One region of the Streptomyces fungicidicus genome, then DNA from elsewhere that is predicted to be linked to it. Evidence: riboswitches for the same ligand, from Rfam matches in the RefSeq annotation. Region 1 holds a riboswitch; each other region holds the start of a gene.
What was found. A riboswitch is a leader RNA that binds a small molecule or an ion and turns the genes downstream of it on or off. The one in region 1 is predicted to bind cyclic di-AMP.
Positions count from the first base shown of each region.

Region 1 (4,989 bases):
TCCGGGCAACGGACGATGGACCCGTACGCGAAGCTGCTCCAGGAACGGATCGTCATCCTCGGGACACGGATCGACGAGACCTCCGCGAACGATGTGATGGCCCAGTTCATGTACCTGGAGCACCACGCCCCGGACCAGGACATCTCGCTGTACATCAACTCCCCCGGGGGCTCCTTCCACGCCATGTCGGCGATCCACGACACGCTGCGCTACGTCACCTGCGACGTGGAGACCGTCTGCCTGGGCCAGGCGGAGGGGGCCGCCGCGCTACTGCTGGCCGCCGGCGCCCCGGGCAAGCGGCTCGTACTGCCCGGCTCCCGCCTCGTGCTCCGTCAGCCCGTCCTCCTGGAGCCCGTCGAGGGACAGACGAGCGACCTGGCGATCCAGGCCGAGGAGCTGAACCGCATCCGGGCCCGGATGGAGGAGATGCTGGTCCGCCACACCGGCCGCACCGCGGAACAGGTCCGGGCGGACATCGAGCGGGACACGGTCCTCGACGCCGGGGCGGCGGTCGAGTACGGCCTGGCGGACCGCGTCGTGCCCCACCGCAGGAGCCTCTCGCCCGCCTCAGGCGCGAGGTGAGCCGCCGGTGCTGCCCCCCGAGTTGCCTCCGCTGCCCGCGCTGACCCGCGCGGAGGCCGAGCTGATCGACCGTTACCTCGAGGCCGTCGACCTGCTCGGCCGGGTCAATCCCGCCCTCGGCGGCGACACCTACCGCGGGCTGCGTGCCGCCCAGGCGCTGGTCGGCAAGGCGATCGCGCTGCGCGACGCGCTGACCCTGATGCACGGGCGCGGCGAGAGCGAGCTGCACTCCGCCACGCTGGCCCGGGCCCTGCGGGTGCTGGACGGCGAACGGCGCACGGCCCGGGTCACCCTGCCGCCCGAGTCCGGCAGTTGACCCGCGCGCACCCGGCACGACGACCCCGGTCGGCGGTGCGCCCCGGCCGGGGTTGAAACGGACCAAACGGCTTACCACCATCCGGCGTAGACGAACCTGCTGTTTTCGGGGCGCCGAAGTTGCTCACCCTGCGCACCCGAATGCCGGAATGAGTCGTTCCACCGCTGGTCCGCGACTCCGCCGGGTGTCGGCCGACTCCCCGAACAGTGGGGTGTCCACCCGAACGGATGAGTGGTGAGTAACAACACAAACCACCCGTTCCGTTGGGTTTTCGATCGCGCCATGAGCCAAGATCCCTGACTGACGACAAGACCCCGCCGCCGCGGCGGGGCGATCCGGGCGGACGCCGAGTCCTGCCGCCGCCCGGATGACGGGTCGACAGGAGTGGATCGGCAGGAGTGGAGGACCCAAGCACGACGGGCCGCCGGAGCGTCAGTTCCGAGCAGTCCTTGGGGTGAAGCCGCACTCGTGCGGCCGGGCCACTTCGCCAGCCCGAATCCGACAGGTCATCCTTCACAGGCGGCTGACGAAGGGTTGCGCATGACTGCGCTCAATCGTGTCCCGTCTCTCATGGCCCGGGCCGGCACGGCCTCGGCCCTCACCCTGGCCGCCGTGGGCGGCACCATCGCGGTCCCGGGAGCCGCCTCGGAGGCCGCGGCCGCGGGCCTGGCCACCAAGGCGCTGCACATCGCCGCTTCCAAGAAGGGCTCCCCCTACCAGTGGGGCGCCATAGGGCCGAACAGGTTCGACTGCTCCGGTCTGACGCTGTACTCGTTCAAGAAGGCGGGCAAGAAGCTGCCGCGCACCGCCGACCAGCAGTACAACCACACACGCCATGTCTCCGCCAAGAGTCGCAAGGCGGGAGACCTGGTGTTCTTCCACTCGGGCGGCTACGTCTACCACGTCGGCATCTACGCGGGTAAGGGCAAGATCTGGCACGCCCCGAAGACCGGGGACGTGGTGCGCCTGCAGAAGATCTGGACCCGCAGCGTCTCGTACGGCCGGGTGAGGTGATCCGCGGGGGCGGCGGCACCGAGGGGCCCGCCGTCCCGACGTCCGTGGACGAGAGGGCGCCTACTGCTCCCGCCGGCCCGCCGCCGTGACCGTCTCGGCGGCCTGGGCGGTCTGGACGGCCTGGGCGGCCCACGGGAGCTCCACCGAGACCGTCTTGCCACCCTCACGCGTGGGGCGGATCCTCAGCCTGCCGCCGCACTCCGCGGTCAGCCAGCGAATGATGACCAGCCCGCGGCCGTTGTCCTGCTGAACCGCCGCGGGCAGCCGCTTGGGGAACCCCGGGTGGCTGTCCGTCACCCCGATGTGCACCCGCTCGTCACGGATCAGGACGATGTCCACCGTGAACGTGGGGGACTGCCCGAACGTGTGCTGCACCGCGTTGGTGGCGAGCTCGGAGACGATCAGCCGGACGGTGTCGCACAGTTCCGCGTCCGCCGGCATCCCCCATTCCTCCAGCGTGCCCACCACATGCGCACGGGCGGCGGAGACCGAGCCGGGATCGCTCGGCAGAGTGACGGATGCTTCCAGATGGTCTGCCATGGCGACGTCGTCCCTTTCCCACGGAACCGCGGTCCGGCACGGGGCGGCTGGTTCGAGTACGGTCCCGCACTGGTGGTTCGTCGTCAGACTGCCATCACCGCACGGCGCTGGGCGGCGATCCACCAAGATATGCATATATCTGTCGCCCGAAGCGGTGAACTCTGCGACGGGAGAGCGTATCCGGGCGGCTCGGAAGGAGTAAGGAGAAGCCCATGCAGAACGGTCCCGCGGTGCGCCGCCGGAAGCTGGGCGCCGAATTGCGCGCGCTGCGCACCTCGGCCAACCTCACCAGTGGTGAGGCGGCCCGGCTGGCGGGCTGGCACCAGTCGAAGGTGAGCCGGATCGAGACGGGCACGAGCGGGGTGAAACCGGCCGACGTGCGGCTGCTGCTCGACGTCTACGGTGTCGGCGATCCGCAGCTGCGGCAGTTGCTGCTGGTCCTCTCGGGCTCCGGTGACGACGGCGGCCGGCACCACTGGTGGCACGCCTACCGGGGCGTACTGCCGCCCACCTACCGGGACTTCATCAGCCTGGAGTCGCAGGCCAGCGCGATGCGCACCCTGGAGACCACGGTGATTCCCGGACTGCTGCAGACGCCGGAGTACGCCCGCGCGGTGACGGAGGCGGCGCTGGAGGGCGCGTCGGAGGAACGGCTGGACGCGCTGGTGGAGGTGCGGCTTGCCCGGCAGGACGTGCTGCGGGCGGAGCCGCCGCTGGAGCTGAGCGCGGTCCTGGACGAGGCGGTGCTGCGCCGGGAGGTCGGCGGTCCCGGTGTGATGTCCCGGCAGCTGAACCGGCTGGTCGAGGCGGCCCGGCTGCCCCAGGTGCGCCTGCAGGTCCTGCCCTTCACCGCCGGTGCGCATATCGGCGTGACAGGTCCTTTCGTAATCTTTTCATTTTCGCGCACTTCTGATCTGGATGTGGTTGTTCTCGACCACTTGACGAGTAGCCTCCACCTCGAGCGGAAAGAAGACCTCCGGGCCTACTCGGAGGCCTTCAACGCCCTTTCGATCCACGCCCTTTCGCCCGAGGACTCGTTGGATTTCATCGCCGGTGCCGCAGCCGGCGTGTAAGGAGGCACGATGCCCGCACCGCCTCGGACCATCCCTTCCAGCCCCGCACTGCGCGATGCCCGGTGGCTGCGCAGCAGCTACAGCACGGGGGCGAACAACTGTGTGGAGACGGCCCGGCCGACCACCGGAGCCCTGGCCGGACTGCTCGCCGTGCGCGACTCCAAGGCCCCGGACGGGCCCGCGCTGCTCTTCTCACCGGGCAGCTGGACGGAGTTCCTGAACGGGGTCCGCTGAGCGGACCCCGGATCGCCCACCCGACCGATCACCCCGTCGTCGAGCGACACACGGCCGTGCCCCGCCGACTCATGGCCGCGTCTCGCCGATCACCCGTACAGCGCGTTCGATCTCCGCCCCGGACAGGTCCGCGCGGGCGGTCAGCCTGAGCCGTGACACGCCGTCGGGCACGGAAGGAGGACGGAAACAGCCCACGGACAGGCCGGCCGCCCGGCAGTCGGCCGCCCAACGCACGGCCTGCTCCGGGGAAGGAGCACGCACGGAGACGACCGCGGCGTCCGGACGCACCGCTTCCAGGCCCGCGGCCGTCAGCCGGGTGTGCAGTTCCCGCGCGACCTCACCGGCCCGCGCCGCGCGGGCCGGTTCGCGGCGCAGCAGCCGGAGCGCCGCCAGCGCCGCGCCGGCCGCCGCGGGGGCGAGTCCCGTGTCGAAGATGAACGTCCGGGCCGCGTTGACCAGGTGGCCGATCACCCGGGAGGGCCCGAGCACCGCTCCGCCCTGGCCGCCGAGCGACTTGGACAGCGTCACCGTCACGACGACGTCGTCGGCGCCCGCCAGTCCCGCCGCGTGCGGCGCCCCGCGCCCGCCGTCGCCGAGCACGCCGAGGCCGTGCGCGTCGTCGAGCACCAGACCCGCGCCGTGCTCCCGGCACGCCTCCGCGAGCCCGGTGAGCGGGGCGGCGTCGCCGTCCACCGAGAACACCGTGTCGGAGACCGCGACCGCGGGCCCCTCGTGCCCGCCCAGCGCCTTGCGCACGGCGTCCGGGTCGGCGTGCGCCGCGACCTGCGTCGTCCCGCGGGCCAGCCGGCAGCCGTCGATCAGCGAGGCGTGGTTGCCCGCGTCGGAGACGATCAGGGAGCCGTGCGGGGCCAGCGCGGTGACGGCGGCGAGGTTGGCCGCGTACCCGGAGGAGAAGACCAGGGCCGCCTCGAAGCCGCAGAAGTCCGCCAGTTCGCCCTCCAGCTCGGCGTGGAGTTCGGTGCTGCCTGTGACGAGCCGGGAGCCGGTCGAACCGCCGCCCCAGGTCCGCGCGGCCCGCGCCGCGCCCTCGGTGACTTCCGGGTGCCTGGCGAGGCCCAGATAGTCGTTGCTCGCCAGATCGAGCAGCGGGGACTCGGCCGCCCGCGGACGCAGGGTGCGCACGAGCCCGGCCCGGCGGCGCAGTTCCGCCTGCTCGTCGATCCAGCCGAACGCCATGGGTCCTCCAGGGCTTTTGTAGGCAGTGCACAG
Region 1 covers NZ_CP023407.1:1,102,023-1,107,011, forward strand. The annotation lists gene CNQ36_RS04865 (ATP-dependent Clp protease proteolytic subunit) at 1-582, shown strand, start outside; gene CNQ36_RS04870 (hypothetical protein) at 590-898, shown strand; cyclic di-AMP (ydaO/yuaA leader) riboswitch at 1,246-1,435, shown strand; gene CNQ36_RS04875 (C40 family peptidase) at 1,439-1,912, shown strand; gene CNQ36_RS04880 (ATP-binding protein) at 1,973-2,452, opposite strand; gene CNQ36_RS04885 (helix-turn-helix domain-containing protein) at 2,665-3,525, shown strand; gene CNQ36_RS04890 (DUF397 domain-containing protein) at 3,535-3,759, shown strand; gene CNQ36_RS04895 (8-amino-7-oxononanoate synthase) at 3,829-4,956, opposite strand.

Region 2 (4,989 bases), 2.5 Mb from region 1:
GACCGAGTACCCGCTCAAGGTCACCGTCAGCGGCTCGGGAGAGCTGGACCCGGCGGCCCGGTTCTGGCACACCGGCGGCGAGAAGGTCCTCTACACCACCGACGAGGGCGCCGAGCGGGCCCGCGTCCTGGGGATCGCCGCCGACGTCGTCCCGCTCGGCGCCGAACTGGACTGGCGGCGGCTGCTGGAGCATCTGCACGCCGCGCGCGGGGTCCGGCGGCTCATGGTCGAGGGCGGCGGACTGATCCACACCCAGCTGATCACCCAGGGCCTCGCCGACGAACTGCAGCTCGCCGTCGCCCCGCTGTTCGTGGGCGACCCGGAGGCCCCCCGCCTCTTCGGCCCCGGCGCCTACCAGGGCGGCAGGCTGCGGCTGACCGGGACCCGCCAGGTCGGCGACGTCGTCCTGATGCGCTACGAGCCCACCGCCCCCGGCACCGGCCCGCTGCCGTCCGCCGCCGACCACCACTGGCTGGCCCTGGCCTGCGAGCTGGCCGCCCTGTGCCCGCCGTCCGCGACGGCGTTCAGCGTGGGCGCGGTCGTCGTGGCCGCCGACGGCACGGAGCTGGCGCGCGGTCACTCCCGGGAGGGCGGGGACCCGGTGGTGCACGCGGAGGAGGCGGCGCTCGCCAAGGCCGATCCCACGGACCCCCGGCTCGCCACCGCCACCGTGTACTCCAGCCTGGAGCCGTGCGCCCGCCGAGCGTCCCGCCCCGCGTCCTGCGTCCGGCTGATCCTGGACGCGGGGGTGCGGCGGGTGGTCACGGCCTGGCGGGAGCCGGACACCTTCGTCGAGGGCGCCGACGGCAGCGGCGTACTGGAGTCCGGGGGCGCCACCGTCGTGGTGCTGCCCGAGCACGAGGACCGCGCCAAGGCGCCCAACGGCCATCTGCTCGGCCGCTGAGACGGGCCCGCCGGTAATGGGTGTGCGGCATGTCCCGCGCATGGCGTACACTGGTGTCTACCGACGCGGGGTGGAGCAGCTCGGTAGCTCGCTGGGCTCATAACCCAGAGGTCGCAGGTTCAAATCCTGTCCCCGCTACTGAAGGCCGAGGGCCGGAATCCATAAGGATTCCGGCCCTCGGTGTTTTCCCCTCCCCCTCCACCCTTTCCCTTCACTCTCACCCAGCGTGAGCGGAGCGTCTCGCAGCGCATAACAACTGACACACCGTCAGTTTCTCGATGTCGTTCGAGGTGCGGTCAACTCGCCCGTTTTTGACCGTCGGTGACGCTTAAGTCCCCCCGGGATTCGTTAATGATCAAGGGGAACAGCTTGGAATCACGCCCTCGCGTCTATTAACGTTCGATAACGCAGCGCGGTCGTCCCAGCCGTCACAGAAGTCGGCTCCGTGCGCACGCGCCGAATCCCGCAAGGGAACCGGGGAACCACCACTTGGGGTGAATCACGCGGATACCGCCGTGGCGACACGGCACGTATACGCGCGTAGGAGACCTTCCTGCTCCGAACCCGTCAGCTAACCCGGTAGGCGAAGGAAGGAAAGGAGTGCGCCCACGTGGCGTCCAACCCGCCTGCCCCCGAGGCCCCCTTCAAGCCGAGCGACACCTTCGCCTACGGCGCGGCAAGCACCGACGAGGGCCCCTTCGAGGAGTGGAACCCCACCGCGGAGACGCTCCGCCCCGTACGGGGCCGGCACCGCGTCTCCAAGCAGCGCGGCGGAGGACTCGCCCGCAGCTCCACCGTGCTGGGCGTCGGTGTCATAGCGGCCGTCGGCGCCGGCGGCATGGCCAGCGCCCAGACCGGCAAGCCCCCGGTCTCGATCTCCGTCCCGGACCTTCCCAGCGTGGGTTCCCTCCTCTCCGACGAGGAAACCCCCAAGGGCTCGGCCACCCCCCTCAGCAGCATCGGCATGACCACCGCCGACAACGAGCAGGGCACCGCCGACGCCGGTGAGGCGCTGCGCGCCCGGATCATGGCGCAGGTCGAGCAGCAGCAGGACCAGGCCGAGACCCAGGCCGAGGCCGAGGCCGTCGCCGCCGCCGAGAAGGCGGCCGCCGACGCCGCCGCCAAGGCGGAGAAGGAAGCCAAGGCCAAGGCCGCCGCCGCCAAGAAGAAGGCGGAGGAGGAAGCCGCGAAGAAGGCCGAGGCCGAGCGCCTCGCCGAGCTGGCCAGGCAGTACGCGGTGCCGACCTCCTCGTACACCCTCTCCTCCACCTTCGGCCAGGCCGGCGCCTACTGGTCCTCCGGCTACCACACCGGCCTCGACTTCGCCGCCCCCACGGGCACGCTGCTCAAGGCCGTCCACACCGGCACGATCACCTCCGCCGGCTGGGACGGCTCCTACGGCTACAAGACCGTGCTGACCCTCGAGGACGGCACCGAGATCTGGTACGCCCACCAGTCGTCCATCAGCGTCAGCGTCGGCCAGAAGGTCAACACCGGCGATGTGATCGGCCGCGTCGGCGCCACCGGCAACGTCACCGGCGCCCACCTCCACCTCGAGGTGCACCCCGGCGGCTCCTCCTCGGGCATCGACCCGCTGGCCTGGCTGCGCGGCAAGGGCCTCACCGTCTGACGTCAGGGCTGCCGGTCGGGTGTGTGCGGGGCGTGCCCCGCGTACGGATGGCCGTAGCCGTAGCCGTAGCCGTGCCCGTATCCCGCGTGCCCCGCGTGTCCCCCGTACACCGCCCACGGCGCCGCCGTGAGCGGTACGGGTGGCGCGGTGGCGCGGGCGGCGTGCTCCAGCGCCGGACGGGCCGGGGCCCGCCGGTGCCACAGCTCCAGCAGCAGCTCCCGTTCCCGTGTGACGAAGTCCGGCCCGGCCCGCCCGAGCCGCCCCCGGTGCCGCAGGAACGCCAGCGACGTCGCGTACGCCTCGTAGGCGGCGACCGAGCGTGCCGCCGCCTTCCCGCCGTACCGGCGCGCGTACTGCCGGGCGACGCGCCGCGCCCGCATCGAGCCCAGCGCGAACGGCTCCGCCGGGCCGAGCCACCCGGCGGCCGCGTACGCGGGCAGTTCCTCCCGCACGGTCCGCAGCTCACGCTGCCGCGTCCACACCATCAGCCAGGTCAGCACCCCGAACGCCGGCACCATGAACGCCGCGTACACCGCGAAGAAGCCGTACCGGCCGAGCGTCGACGAGCCGTTCCACAGTGCGTGCATGCCCATCGCGAGGAGCAGCCCGCCCAGCGGCAGCAGCATCCGGCGCACCCGCCGGCGGCCCGCGGACAGCGCGGCGGCGCCGAAACCGATCCCGGTGAGCACGGTGAACAAGGGGTGCGCGAACGGCGACATCACGATGCGCACGAAGAAGGTCGCCGCCGTGACCGAGGCGACTCCGCTGTCGCCGGTGATCTGGTCGGTGCCGAAGGCGGTGCCGAGGTAGAGGATGTTCTCGGTGAACGCGAAGCCGGTGGCGGTGACCCCGGCTATCACCACGCCGTCGAGGATCCCGGTGAAGTCGCGTCTGCGGAACAGGAAGACCAGCAGCACGGCGGCGGCCTTCGCGGACTCCTCCACCACCGGCGCTATGACCGTCGCCCCGAGGGTGTCGGCGCCGGTCGGATCCGCGGTCGCGGTGGCTATCCAGCGGGTCGCGAAGCTGTTCGCGACGATCGCGATCAGCGCCGCCGCGCACGCCCCCCAGGCGAAGGAGAACAGCAGATTCCGCCAGGGCCCGGGCTCGACCCGGTCCAGCCACCGGAAGGCGGCGACGAGCAGCGGCACCGGCAGCACGGCGAGGCCGAGCCCGACCAGGAACCCCTGTGTGCCGGTCTGCTCCCGCACCAGCGCCAGGATCACAAGGCCGGACAGGGCGAGCAGCGTGATCAGCGCGCCGTAGCGCACCCAGGGCCGCCGCCACCAGTGCGCATGCCGCGGTGATCCTCCGGAGGCTGCTCCGGGACGCGCCGGGTGCGGAGGGCTGGTGGCCACGGGATCGACCCTAACGAGGCGGGGGCTGTATCAGGCTCGGTCTTCCGCCTGCTCGTCCTGCCGTACGCGCCGGAAGAGCAGGTCGTTCACCACATGTCCCTTCTCCAGTCCCTGGCCCTCGAAACGGGTGAGCGGCCGGAACCCGGGACGCGGCGCGAAACCGCCGTCGGCCTGCGTGTTCTCGAAGCCGGGGTGCGCGGTGAGCACCTCCAGCATCTGCTCCGCGTACGGCTCCCAGTCGGTGGCGCAGTGCAGTACCGCCCCCGGTGCGAGACGGGTCGCGGCGAGGGTGAGGAACTCCGGCTGGATCAGCCGACGCTTGTGGTGCCGCTTCTTCGGCCAGGGGTCGGGGAAGTAGACGCGGAGCCCGCCGAGCGAGCCGGGGGCGAGCATCTCCCGCAGGAGGATGATCGCGTCGCCGTTGCCGACCCGTACGTTGGTCAGCCCGCGCTGGTCGGCGAGGTTGAGCAGATTGCCCTGGCCGGGGGTGTGGACGTCCACGGCGAGGATGTTGGTGGCCGGGTCGGCGGCGGCCATGGCCGCGGTCGCCTCGCCCATGCCGAAGCCGATCTCCAGGACGACGGGGTTGCCGTTGCCGAAGAACTCGGCGAGGTCGAGGCGCCGGCTGCCGTCGATGTCGAAGCCCCAGGCGGGCCAGAGCCGCTGCAGGGCGTCCGCCTGGCCGGCGGTCACCCGGCTGCGGCGCGGCTGGAAGCTGCGGATCCGCCGCTCGAAGTGCGAGCCGGCGGGATCGGCCTTGGGGCCGTCCGGGAACCGTGGCTCGCCCTTGGCCCGGGTATGGCGGACGGGCACCCCGGGCGTGTGCGGCGCGTCCTGGCCGGAAGCGGGGGGAAGGGCTGCGGAGGCGTTAACGGTGTCAGACACAGTGCTTCCGATTTTACGGCGACCCGCCCCTCACCCGTCCGGGGGCAGCACCCGGGTCCTCCAACCCTGCCCCCGGCTCCGAGCATCCCGCCGCGTCGGGGCGCCCCGGACGGCCCTGCTGCCGTTCGGCGGGGTTCCCCCGGGGCAGTGCCCCGCAGCGGCCGGGGTGCCGCCTGGGAGCGTCCGGGTGCGGGGGTGGCGTCCCGCTGCGG
Region 2 covers NZ_CP023407.1:3,635,407-3,640,395, reverse strand. The annotation lists gene CNQ36_RS16480 (dihydrofolate reductase family protein) at 1-904, shown strand, start outside; tRNA gene CNQ36_RS16475 (tRNA-Met) at 969-1,042, shown strand; cyclic di-AMP (ydaO/yuaA leader) riboswitch at 1,349-1,505, shown strand; gene CNQ36_RS16470 (M23 family metallopeptidase) at 1,515-2,534, shown strand; gene CNQ36_RS16465 (PrsW family intramembrane metalloprotease) at 2,537-3,892, opposite strand; gene trmB (tRNA (guanosine(46)-N7)-methyltransferase TrmB) at 3,923-4,777, opposite strand.
Region 2: linked by a shared signal. The riboswitch ahead of CNQ36_RS16470 (M23 family metallopeptidase) and the one ahead of CNQ36_RS04875 (C40 family peptidase) in region 1 are both predicted to bind cyclic di-AMP.

Region 3 (4,989 bases), on a different replicon from region 1:
CGCCGACGCCTTCGGTGAAGCTGTCCCCCACCGCCACGTACGACCCGATCACTGCTCTGCTGTCACTCTTCGAATCGTCTGCCACAGCTGCACATGATTCACCTTCCAATGTGACCTACGCGACCGTAAGGAGGGGTTGACGTGCGGTGAGATAAGACACCCTCAAAATGTTGGCCAACTCCGGAATACGCCGGTGGCCGGCCCCGTGGATCGGGGCCGGCCACCGGCGCGCGTGTCAGGAAGGGTGTCGCAGGGGGTCAGATCGAGACGCCCTTGCCACGAAGGTAGGAGACCGGGTCCACGTCCGAGCCGTAGTCCGGGGTGGTGCGGATCTCGAAGTGCAGGTGCGGGCCGGTCACGTTGCCGGTCGCGCCGGAGAGGCCGACCTGCTGGCCGGCGGTGACGGTCTGGCCGGCCGAGACGGACAGCGAGGACAGGTGGGCGTACTGGGCGTAGTAGCCGTCATTGAGCTTGATGACGACCTGGTTGCCGTACGCGCCGCCGTAGCCGGCGGAGACGACGGTGCCCGCGCCGACGGCCTTCAGGGAGGTGCCGGTCGGGACGGCGAAGTCGACACCGGTGTGGTAGCCGCTGGACCACATGCTGCCGGCCACCTTGTAGGCGGTGCCGAGGCCGCCGCCGGGCACCGGGGAGGTGTAACCGGAGGTGCTCGCGGCCTGGTCGGTGCTCGTGGACTGGGCGGAGGTGTCCGAGGCGGACTGCTCCGACGGCTGCGCGGCGGGCTTCTCGGCCTTCTTCTCCGCGGCGGCCTCGGGGGCCTTCGGGGTGGACGACTTCTTCGGGGTGCTCGCGGCGGCCTTGCCCTCGAGGGAGAGCTTCAGGCCGGGGTGGATGAGCGACGGGTCGGACCCGACGGCATCGCGGTTGTCCGCGTAGAGCTTCTTCCAGCCGCCGTCGACGTGCTCGGCCTCGGCGATCTTCGCGAGGTAGTCGCCCGCCTTCACGGTGTACGTGCGGGCGTCGTCGCCCTTCTCGGCGGCGGCCGACTGGCCGGCGGCGGAAAGGGACTGGACGGTCTTTCCGGGGGCGGTCTGCGGCGTGGCGGCGTGCGCGCCGGTGGCGCCGAGAAGCGGCAGGGCGAGTACGGCGCCACCGGTTCCGGCGACGGCGATGGAACGGGTCAGACGCTGGGCCGTGGTACGGCGGTGCTTACCCTTCGCGGGCATGGTGAATTCCTCTCCGGCGCCTGCGAGGTGAGCTGTCGGGTTCGGACTGGAGATGCCCGGCCGCGTTTTCACGCGGCTTAACCCCAAGCCGTTCCGGGAACCGGAACAGGCAGTCGTACCTGTGGGTCCCCCGCTCCTGCCGTACACGGGTCAGTCAGTGGGTGCGGGCTCCGGGCGGCGGCAGGATTAGGCGTCCGTCCGGATCGGTGGCGAACGTAAGCGACCCGGACGGGAAGGGACAAGCGCGAGGTTCACCCCGAACGCGCTTTTCCGTGATCCAAAGGAGGAAAGGGCGTCACCGAGCGTCAATCCGCACAGGGATCGCGCCGTGAATTCCCTTGCCTTTTCACGGAATTACGTGAGCATGGCGACAACACATCGTCACCGATATGACGATGCTCACGCGCCCCTTTCCCATCCTCCCTTCTTTCGGGGCGCGTTATGGCAAATCACCCCAATCGGACAGAACGCCTCAATCGCCAGATCCCAGGCGCCGGAACCGGAAGACCGCCGCATCCAGGTCGCCCCGCAGCCCGGTGTGTAGCCCGTGGTGCCGCAGTACGGCGCCACGGTGCTTTTCACCCGTTTCAAGGCATTCGTACGAGGCGTTCGGGTCGACGCCGTGCAGCCGGAGTGCCGGGACGGGTTCCCCGTAGTGCTGCGCCTGGAGCCAGGCCAGGACCACGGTCTCGTCGCCGAGGACGTACTGCACCGCGCTGAGGCCTCCCGCCGGGGGGCGCAGCCGGTACAGGTCACCGCGCTGGACAACCGGCCGGATCTCCTTGTAGAGCGCGACCCACTCGCGCGCCTCCTCGAGCTCCTGCCCGGTCCACCGTGTGAGGTCACCGCCGACGCCGAGCACCCCGGCCATCGCGCTGACGAAACGGAAACGCAGCGAGCTGACCCGTCCGTTCAGCATCGCGTTCGGGCTGTCGGTGACCCAGGCGGCCATGACCCGGGCCGGGTGGAGCTGGCTGAAGCCGTGCTGGATGGCGAGGCGGTCGAGCGGATCGGTGTTGTCCGAGGTCCATACCTGGTCGGTGCGGGAGAGGACGCCCAGGTCGATCCGGCCGCCGCCGCCCGAGCAGGACTCGAAGGCCACGCCCGGATGGGCGGCCCTGAGCCGGTCCAGCAGGGCGTACAGGCCCCGCACGTGATCGGTCCACAGCCGTTGCGGATAGGGGTCGTCCGGCCAGCCGGCGTCGGTGAAGCAGCGGTTGAAGTCCCACTTCACATAGTCGACCGGAGTCTCGGAGAGCAGCGCGTCGAGCCGCTCCCAGAGGTACTCCCGGACGTCGTCGCGCGCGAGGTTGAGGACGAGCTGGTTGCGGAACTCCGTGCGCCGGCGTCCCGGCTGGAACTGCACCCAGTCGGGGTGCGCCCGGTACAGGTCGCTGTCCGGGTTGACCATCTCCGGCTCGACCCAGATGCCGAACCGCATCCCGAGCCCGCGCACATGGTCGGCGAGGGGCTTCAGGCCGCCGGGGAAGCGGTCGGGGTTGGGCGTCCAGTCGCCGAGCCCGGCCCGGTCGCTCGTACGCGCCCCGAACCAGCCGTCGTCGACCACGAACAGCTCGACGCCCATCCCGGCGGCGCGCGCCGCGAGCGCCCGCTGCTGCTCCTCCGAGATGTCGAAGCCGGTGGCCTCCCAGGAGTTGAACAGCACGGGCCGGTCCCGGCCGGCGTCCGGGACGACATGGGCGCGCTGGTAGGCGTGCCAGGCGCGGCTTGCGCCGCCGAAGCCGCCGTCGCTCCACAGGCCGGCGAAGACCGGTGTGACGTACGTCCCGTCCGTGTCCAGCATCAGCAGGCCGGAGTCGTCGTGGCCCGCGCCGCCGGTGATCTGCACGCGCGCGTCGGGGAGTTGGGCCACCGAGACGCGCCAGGAGCCGGACCAGCCGAGGGCGCAGGCGTAGACCTCGCCGCGCTCCTCGGTCGCGTCGGTGTCGAGCGCGACCCACGGCAGGTGCTGGTGGCCGGTGTGACCTCGCCGGCTGCCGATGACCTTCTCGCCGTAGGTGAGCGGGGAGCGGGTCAGCCGGGACTCCGCGGCCCAGCGGCCGTGCAGCTGGGACAGCCGCCAGTGGTCGCGGTCGGGCAGGGTCCAGGCCGCGGAGTCGGCGCGCAGCAGCTCGACGGCCGGTCCCCGGTTGTGCAGGGTCACCCAGCGTTCGATCACGTCGTCGCGCATCCGGTAGTGCAGGGTCACCGTGAGCGGGCCGTCGAGGAAGCGGAGGCGGAGTTCGCCGTCGTCCGTCTCCTCGTGTCCGCCGAAGGTCCACTCGGTGCCGCGCCGTCCGGGCGAGCGCACGGACAGGGCGGGCCGCGCGAAACGGGGGCCTCCCTCGACCGGGTACTCCTCGCGTCCGTCCAGCCGGGACTCGAAGGGCCAGTCGTCCGGCAGCGGGCGGGCGGCCAGCGCCTCCGCGTCGGCCGGCTCGATCCGGGGGCCCCAGTGCAGATGCACCAGCTCGTCGCGGTCCGTCAGATGCAGCGCGTAACTGCTGTGCGGCCCCGACAGAAGCCACGTACGACCGTCTTGGCAGACCTGCGCCACCGAACCTCCAACAGACCCGAACAGATGTGATCAGACACCAACATCATCGGGGGCACGGGGGCCGCCGGGCAATGCCTGTGGACAACTCATTGCCCCAGGCAGGCATGTCGTATCGTCGAGTGGTGCCCGACGGCGAGCCCCGCCGGCGGCGCCGAGAGGGAGGAGCCCTTCGTGACGCAGCAGGTGCCGTCGACCGAACCCGAGCTGGCCGGAGTACGCAACTTCCGCGACGTGGGCGGACTGCCGACCGTGGACGGCCGGCGGGTGCGGCAGGGCGTACTGTTCCGCAGCGGCCATCTCGCGCACGCGACGGCGGAGGACGCCGCCTTCCTGTCCGCGCTCGGACTGCACACGGTCTTCGACTTCCGCAACGCCGCCGACCAGAAGCTGGAGGGCCCGGACGTCGCGCTGCCGGGCGTGCGGAACGTGAACCTGCCGCTCAGCGACCCGGCGGACGGCGCCGAGTTCTGGAAGATGGTCCGCGACGGCGACCTGGAGCAGCTGCGCTCCGTCCTCGACGACGGCAAGGGCGCGGACCGCATGATCCGCTCCTACCGGCTGATCATCACCGAGCGCACCGGCGAGCACTCCCGGGTGCTGCGCTCGCTCGCCGAGGACAGCGTCCCCGCGCTGATGCACTGCGCGGCCGGCAAGGACCGGGCGGGGCTGTCGATCGCGGTGACCCTGCTCGCGCTGGGCGTCGAGCGGGACGCCATCGTCGACGACTACCTGAAGTCCAACGCCAAGCACCGCCGGTACAAGGTGCACCGCAACGGCTCCTCCGCCTCGGCCTACTCCGCCGAGGTGATGGAGTTGCTCAGCCCCCTGTTCGACGCGCGCGCGGAGTATCTTGCCGCCGCGTTCGAGACCGTCGAGGAGACCTGGGGCGGTGTGGAGCCGTACCTGGAGCGGGCGCTCGGGCTCACCCCCGGGGCCCGGGAGCGGCTGCGCGAGCGCCTGCTCGACTGAGGCGGGGGCCTACTTCTTCGGCGCCACCTCGAAGAGGAAGTAGATGAAGGCCGCGAAGAGGTGCCCCACCACCACGTAGATGAACAGCCTCACCCACAGGGCCCGGGGGAGCTTCTCCTCCATGTCTCTACCGCTCATGTCGCGTCTCCGTGGGTCGGGCCCAGGCACAGGGTGGCCGTGGGGCTCTGCAGAAGGGTGTGGACGAACAGCAGCTCGACCCCGTCGGGGTCCTGAGCTTCGATACGGTGCGGGGTCAGCGAGTCGAAGTGCGCGCTG
Region 3 covers NZ_CP023408.1:213,718-218,706, reverse strand. The annotation lists gene CNQ36_RS31185 (SGNH/GDSL hydrolase family protein) at 1-52, opposite strand, end outside; gene CNQ36_RS31180 (M23 family metallopeptidase) at 258-1,187, opposite strand; cyclic di-AMP (ydaO/yuaA leader) riboswitch at 1,190-1,354, opposite strand; gene CNQ36_RS31175 (alpha-galactosidase) at 1,660-3,744, opposite strand; gene CNQ36_RS31170 (tyrosine-protein phosphatase) at 3,916-4,713, shown strand; gene CNQ36_RS31165 (DUF6126 family protein) at 4,723-4,851, opposite strand; gene CNQ36_RS31160 (helix-turn-helix domain-containing protein) at 4,848-4,989, opposite strand, start outside.
Region 3: linked by a shared signal. The riboswitch ahead of CNQ36_RS31180 (M23 family metallopeptidase) and the one ahead of CNQ36_RS04875 (C40 family peptidase) in region 1 are both predicted to bind cyclic di-AMP.

Region 4 (4,989 bases), 3.4 Mb from region 1:
GGGTCCCGCGGTCTCCAGGATCTGCCCGGTGACCAGCCGTTCGAACGCCTCGGCCTGTACCCGTACCGCCTCCGGGCCGAGGTCGGCCAGGATGTGCGAGGCCCGGGCGAACAGGAAGTCGCCGGTGAGGACCGCGACGGAGTTTCCCCAGCGGGCGTTCGCGCTGGCGACTCCGCGGCGCACCTCGGCCTCGTCCATCACGTCGTCGTGGTAGAGCGTGGCCAGGTGGGTCAGCTCCACCACCACGGCCGAGGGCACGACACCGGGCGCGTAGGGGTCGCCGAACTGGGCGGAGAGCATCACCAGCAGGGGGCGGAAGCGTTTGCCGCCGGCCCGCACCAGGTGCTGGGCGGCCCCCGTGATGAGGGGCACCTCGCTCTTGGTGGCCTCGAGCAGTCCCTCCTCGACAGCCGTCAATCCGGCCTGGACATCGGCTTCCAGAGCCTGGTCCCGCACGCTCAGCCCGAACGGCCCGACGACGGTCACGAGGGGTCTCCTGTCTGCTGGTGTCTTCTGGCGATTACAGGGATTGTCGATAGGTCGCTGCCATCACTCGAGTCAGCGTATCCGGTCACGTTTCGATCACCGCCAGCGCCCAGGGTTACGGGCAGGGCGGTACGGGACCGGGAACGGAGTGCTTTTGATCGGCTGATAGCAACGGACATTCCCCTACTTCCCGGGCGTAGCGACCCGCCAACCATCCTGCCCGGACCGCCGTCCGATTTGCCGCAATTGGCAAGCGAATTCCCCTTGGCGGTAAATACTCTCCGGGCCTGCCGCCAGTGAAGTGAGTCACGCCCGAACGCCGCCCGTCCGCCCCTCCCCCGCACCGGCGTTTCCCCTTCCACCGGACGGAAGTTGACCCTTGGCAATCGCAAAGGATCAAGTAGCCCAAAACCCCCATTCGAAGATCAAACGGCCCCTTATGTGATTCCCACACTTGTTCCCGGCATCCGCTCTCGCATACGTTCCCGGCCTGCCGGGTGGACGCCTAATCCTGCCGCCGCCCGCATCCACCACCGACGATCACTCAGTACGGCAGGAGCGGGGGACCCAGGTAAGCCGCCGGACCGGCCACGCGCCGGGACGGCTCGGGGTGAAGCCATGCCCGCAGGGGCACGGCCGGGCACTCTCCCGCCCGAACCCGACAGCTCACCTCGCAGGCGTAGGAGAGGAACCCACACATGTCTGCTCCCGCCCAGCGCCCGCGCTTCGGCAACCGCCGCCTCGTCCGCTCGCTCGCCGTCGCCGGCACCGGCGTCGCCATGGTCGCCCTGCCGCTGTTCGGCGCCACCGCCGCCTCCGCGGCGACCACCGACACCACCGCGGCCGCCGCCTCCACGACGGCCTACCCGGACAACCTCGACGGCTGGATCCGCGAGTCGCTGGACGTCATGGCGCAGAACGGCATCCCCGGCAGCTACGACGGCATCCACCGCAACATCATGCGCGAGTCCTCCGGCAACCCGCTCGCCATCAACAACTGGGACTCCAACGCCGCCGCCGGCACCCCGTCGAAGGGTCTGCTGCAGGTCATCGACCCGACCTTCCAGGCCTACCACGTGCCCGGCACCGCCTTCGACCCGTACGACCCGGTCGCGAACATCACGGCGGCCTGCAACTACGCCGCCGACCGCTACGGCTCCATCGACAACGTCTTCAGCGCGTACTGAGCCGACCGCTGACGGCCCAGCACGGCCGCACCATCGAACAGTCGCTCGAGGACGACGGCCACGCCGTCGTCCTCGTTCGACGTGGTGACCTCGTCGGCCACCGCCTTCAGCTCCGGATGCGCGTTGCCCATGGCGACCCCGTGGGCGGCCCAGTCGAACATGGGGATGTCGTTCGGCATGTCGCCGAAGGCGACGGTCCCGGCCGCGCTCAGCCCCAGGTGCTCGGCGGCCAGCGCGAGACCGGTCGCCTTGGTCACCCCGCACGGCTGGAGCTCCACGGTGCCCGGCCCCGACATGGTGACCGTGGCCAGCGAGCCGACCACCGACCGCGCCGCCGCCGCCAACGCGTCGTCGGACAGGTCCGGGTGGCGCAGCAGCACCTTGCTGATCGGCCGGTCCCACAGCTCGGCGCGCCGCTCGACCCGTACGGCAGGCAGGGTCGGGTGCGGCATCAGATAGCCGGGCTCGATCAGCGTCAGCCCGTCGACCCCGTCCTGGTCGACCGCGGCGTACACCTCCCCCACCTCGGCCTCGATCTTGCCGAGCGCGGTCTCCGCCAGTTCCCGGTCCAGCGTGACGGACCACAGCATCCGGTCCGCGCCGGCGTCGTACACCTGCGCGCCCTGTCCGCACACCGCGAGCCCCGTGCAGCCGAGGTCGTCCAGGAGCGGCTGCACTCTGGGAGCCGGGCGCCCCGTCACCACGAGGTGCCGCGCGCCGGCCCGCTCCGCCCGCGCGAGCGCGGCGAGGGACCGGTCGGAGAGGGTGTCGTCGCCGCGCAGCAGCGTCCCGTCCAGGTCGGTGGCGATGAGTGAATATGCGGTGGGTGCGGCCATGATCAGAGAATACGGACAACACGACGGCCCGATTCACCGTGGACGGATCCGCTGCCCACCGTGTACGGAACGGCTCGCTTTCGGTGCGGTTCGCCTTCCGTCATCGCCGGGTACGGACCGGTTGAGGACTCTTTCCCCGTTTGGCGAGAACATGCGCCGCTATCTACCGGCGAGCCGGTCCCGGGCGGTACCTTCCAGATGTCCAGGGGGGACTTGATCGGGGGGTCAGGTGAGCGGTGGACGCATGCGTGTGCTGAGTCCGCGGGAACTCGGCGAGGGGGAGCGGGAGCGCTGGCGGGAACTGCGCGCCCTGGCGGACGCGCCGCGCAACCCCTTCATGGAACCGGAGTTCACCGTCGCGGTGGGCCGGGTCCGGCCACAGGCCCGGGTCGCGGTGCTGTACGAGCGGGCGGAACCGGCGGGCTTCCTGCCGTACGAGCGGGGCGCGTGGGGGCAGGGCAGGGCGATCGGGCTCGGGGTGTCGGACTGCCAGGGCGCGGTCCTGGCCCCCGGTGCGGCCCCGGAGGCCGGTGAACTGCTGCGCGGCTGCTCGGTGTCGAGCTTCGCCTTCGACAACCTGGAGGCCGGCCAGGGGTTGTTCGTGCCGTACGCGGCCGAGGAGCACGCCACCTACGTCATCGACGTGGAGAAGGGCTACGAGACGTACGAGTCGGTGCTGCGCACCCAGTCGCCGAAGTTCCTGAAGACCACGCTGGCCAAGGAGCGCAGGCTGGGCCGCCGGGCCGGGGCCGTGCGGTTCGTCTTCGACGAGCGGGACCCGGCCGCGCTGCGCGCGCTCGTCGGGTGGAAGTCGGCGCAGTACCGCAGGACCGGGCGCCGCGACCGGTTCGCGCGGGAGTGGATCGCCCGGCTCGTGGGCCGGCTCGCCGAGACCCGGTCCGCGCAGTGCACGGGCACCCTGTCGGTCCTGTACGCCGGTGACCGCCCGGTCGCCGCGCACTTCGGGCTGCGGTCGGCGTCCGTGCTGGCCTGCTGGTTCCCGGCCTACGACGTGGAGTTCGCGAAGTACTCGCCCGGTCTCGTGCTGCATCTGCGGATGGCCGAGGCGGCGGCGGCCGAGGGCATCGGGATGCTCGACATGGGGCGCGGCCCCGCCGAGTACAAGGACTCGCTGAAGACGGGCGAACTCGCCGTCTACGAGGGGGCGGTGACCCGTCCGGGCGTGGGCGCGGCGCTGCACTGGCTGAGCCGTGAGCCCGTGCGCCGCGCGCACGGCTTCGTCCGCGCCCATCCGCGCCTCGCGGCGCCGGCGTCGCGGGTCCTGAGGGGCGCGGCGCGGCTGCGCCGGCCGTGAGGAGGGGAGGACGGGTGTCCCGGAGAGCGGTGGTGCGGGAGGAGATACGGCGGTTCCTGGAGATCGGCGCCGTGCAGGTCGCCGACCTCGACCTGGACGGTGACGAGGCCGTGCTGAGACCCGGCCCCGGGGGCCCGCCGGTGACCCATGGCGAGGTGTTCCTGCTGGTCAGACGGTCGGGCCGGCCGGTGGCCACCCTGCTGACCCGTGTGCCGGAGGGCGCGGACCCGCGGGCGGTCCTGACGGCGGCGGCCTCCGGGGCGCCGCGGGAGGCCGCCGCGGGGGACGCGGCGGGGAACGCGGCGGGGAATGCGGCGGGGAATGCGGCGGGGAATGCGGCGGTGCCGCCGTACGCCTCGGTCGTCGTGGCCACCCGGGAGCGGGCCGGGCAGCTCGCCCGGGCGCTGGACTCGCTGCTCGCGCAGGACCATCCGCGGTTCGAGGTCGTCGTCGTCGACAACGCGCCGGTGACCGGCGGGACCCGGGAACTGGTGGAGCGGAAGTACGGGGAGCGGGTGCGCTACGTGTGCGAGCCGGTGCCAGGACTCGCGGTCGCGCACAACAGGGGGCTGGCGCTGGCGCGGGGCGAGGTCGTCGCCTTCACCGACGACGACGTGGTGGCCGATCCCCGCTGGCTCGGCGAACTGACCGCGCCGTTCGCCGCCGACCCGCGGCTCGGCTGCGCCACCGGGCTGATCCTGCCCGCCCGGCTGCGCACCCCGGCCCAGGTCCTCCTGGAGAGCCACGGCGGCTTCGCGAAGGGCTTCACCCCGACGACGTACGACCCCGGGGACCCGCCGCGCGACGAGCCGCTGTTCCCCTTCACCGCGGGCCGCTTCGGCTCCGGCGCGAACATGGCGTTCCGCACGGACGTGCTGCGTGCCGTCGGCGGATTCGACCCGGCGACCGGAGCCGGGACGGCCGCGCGGGGCGGCGACGACCTGTACGGCTTCGTCCGCGTCCTCGCCCAGGGGCACCGGCTGCGCTACACGCCGTACGCGCTGGTGTGGCACCACCACCGGGAGACCTGGTCCGACCTGGAGACCCAGGCGTACGGCTACGGGGCCGGCCTCACCGCCTATCTCACCGCGATCCTGGTCAACCGTCCCGCGCTGCTGCCGGCGTTCCTCGCCCGGCTGCCGCGCGGTCTGGCCCGCGCCCGCGC
Region 4 covers NZ_CP023407.1:4,502,982-4,507,970, reverse strand. The annotation lists gene CNQ36_RS20650 (polyprenyl synthetase family protein) at 1-486, opposite strand, end outside; cyclic di-AMP (ydaO/yuaA leader) riboswitch at 1,018-1,181, shown strand; gene CNQ36_RS20645 (transglycosylase SLT domain-containing protein) at 1,185-1,673, shown strand; gene CNQ36_RS20640 (HAD family hydrolase) at 1,637-2,509, opposite strand; gene CNQ36_RS20635 (GNAT family N-acetyltransferase) at 2,754-3,824, shown strand; gene CNQ36_RS20630 (glycosyltransferase family 2 protein) at 3,839-4,989, shown strand, end outside.
Region 4: linked by a shared signal. The riboswitch ahead of CNQ36_RS20645 (transglycosylase SLT domain-containing protein) and the one ahead of CNQ36_RS04875 (C40 family peptidase) in region 1 are both predicted to bind cyclic di-AMP.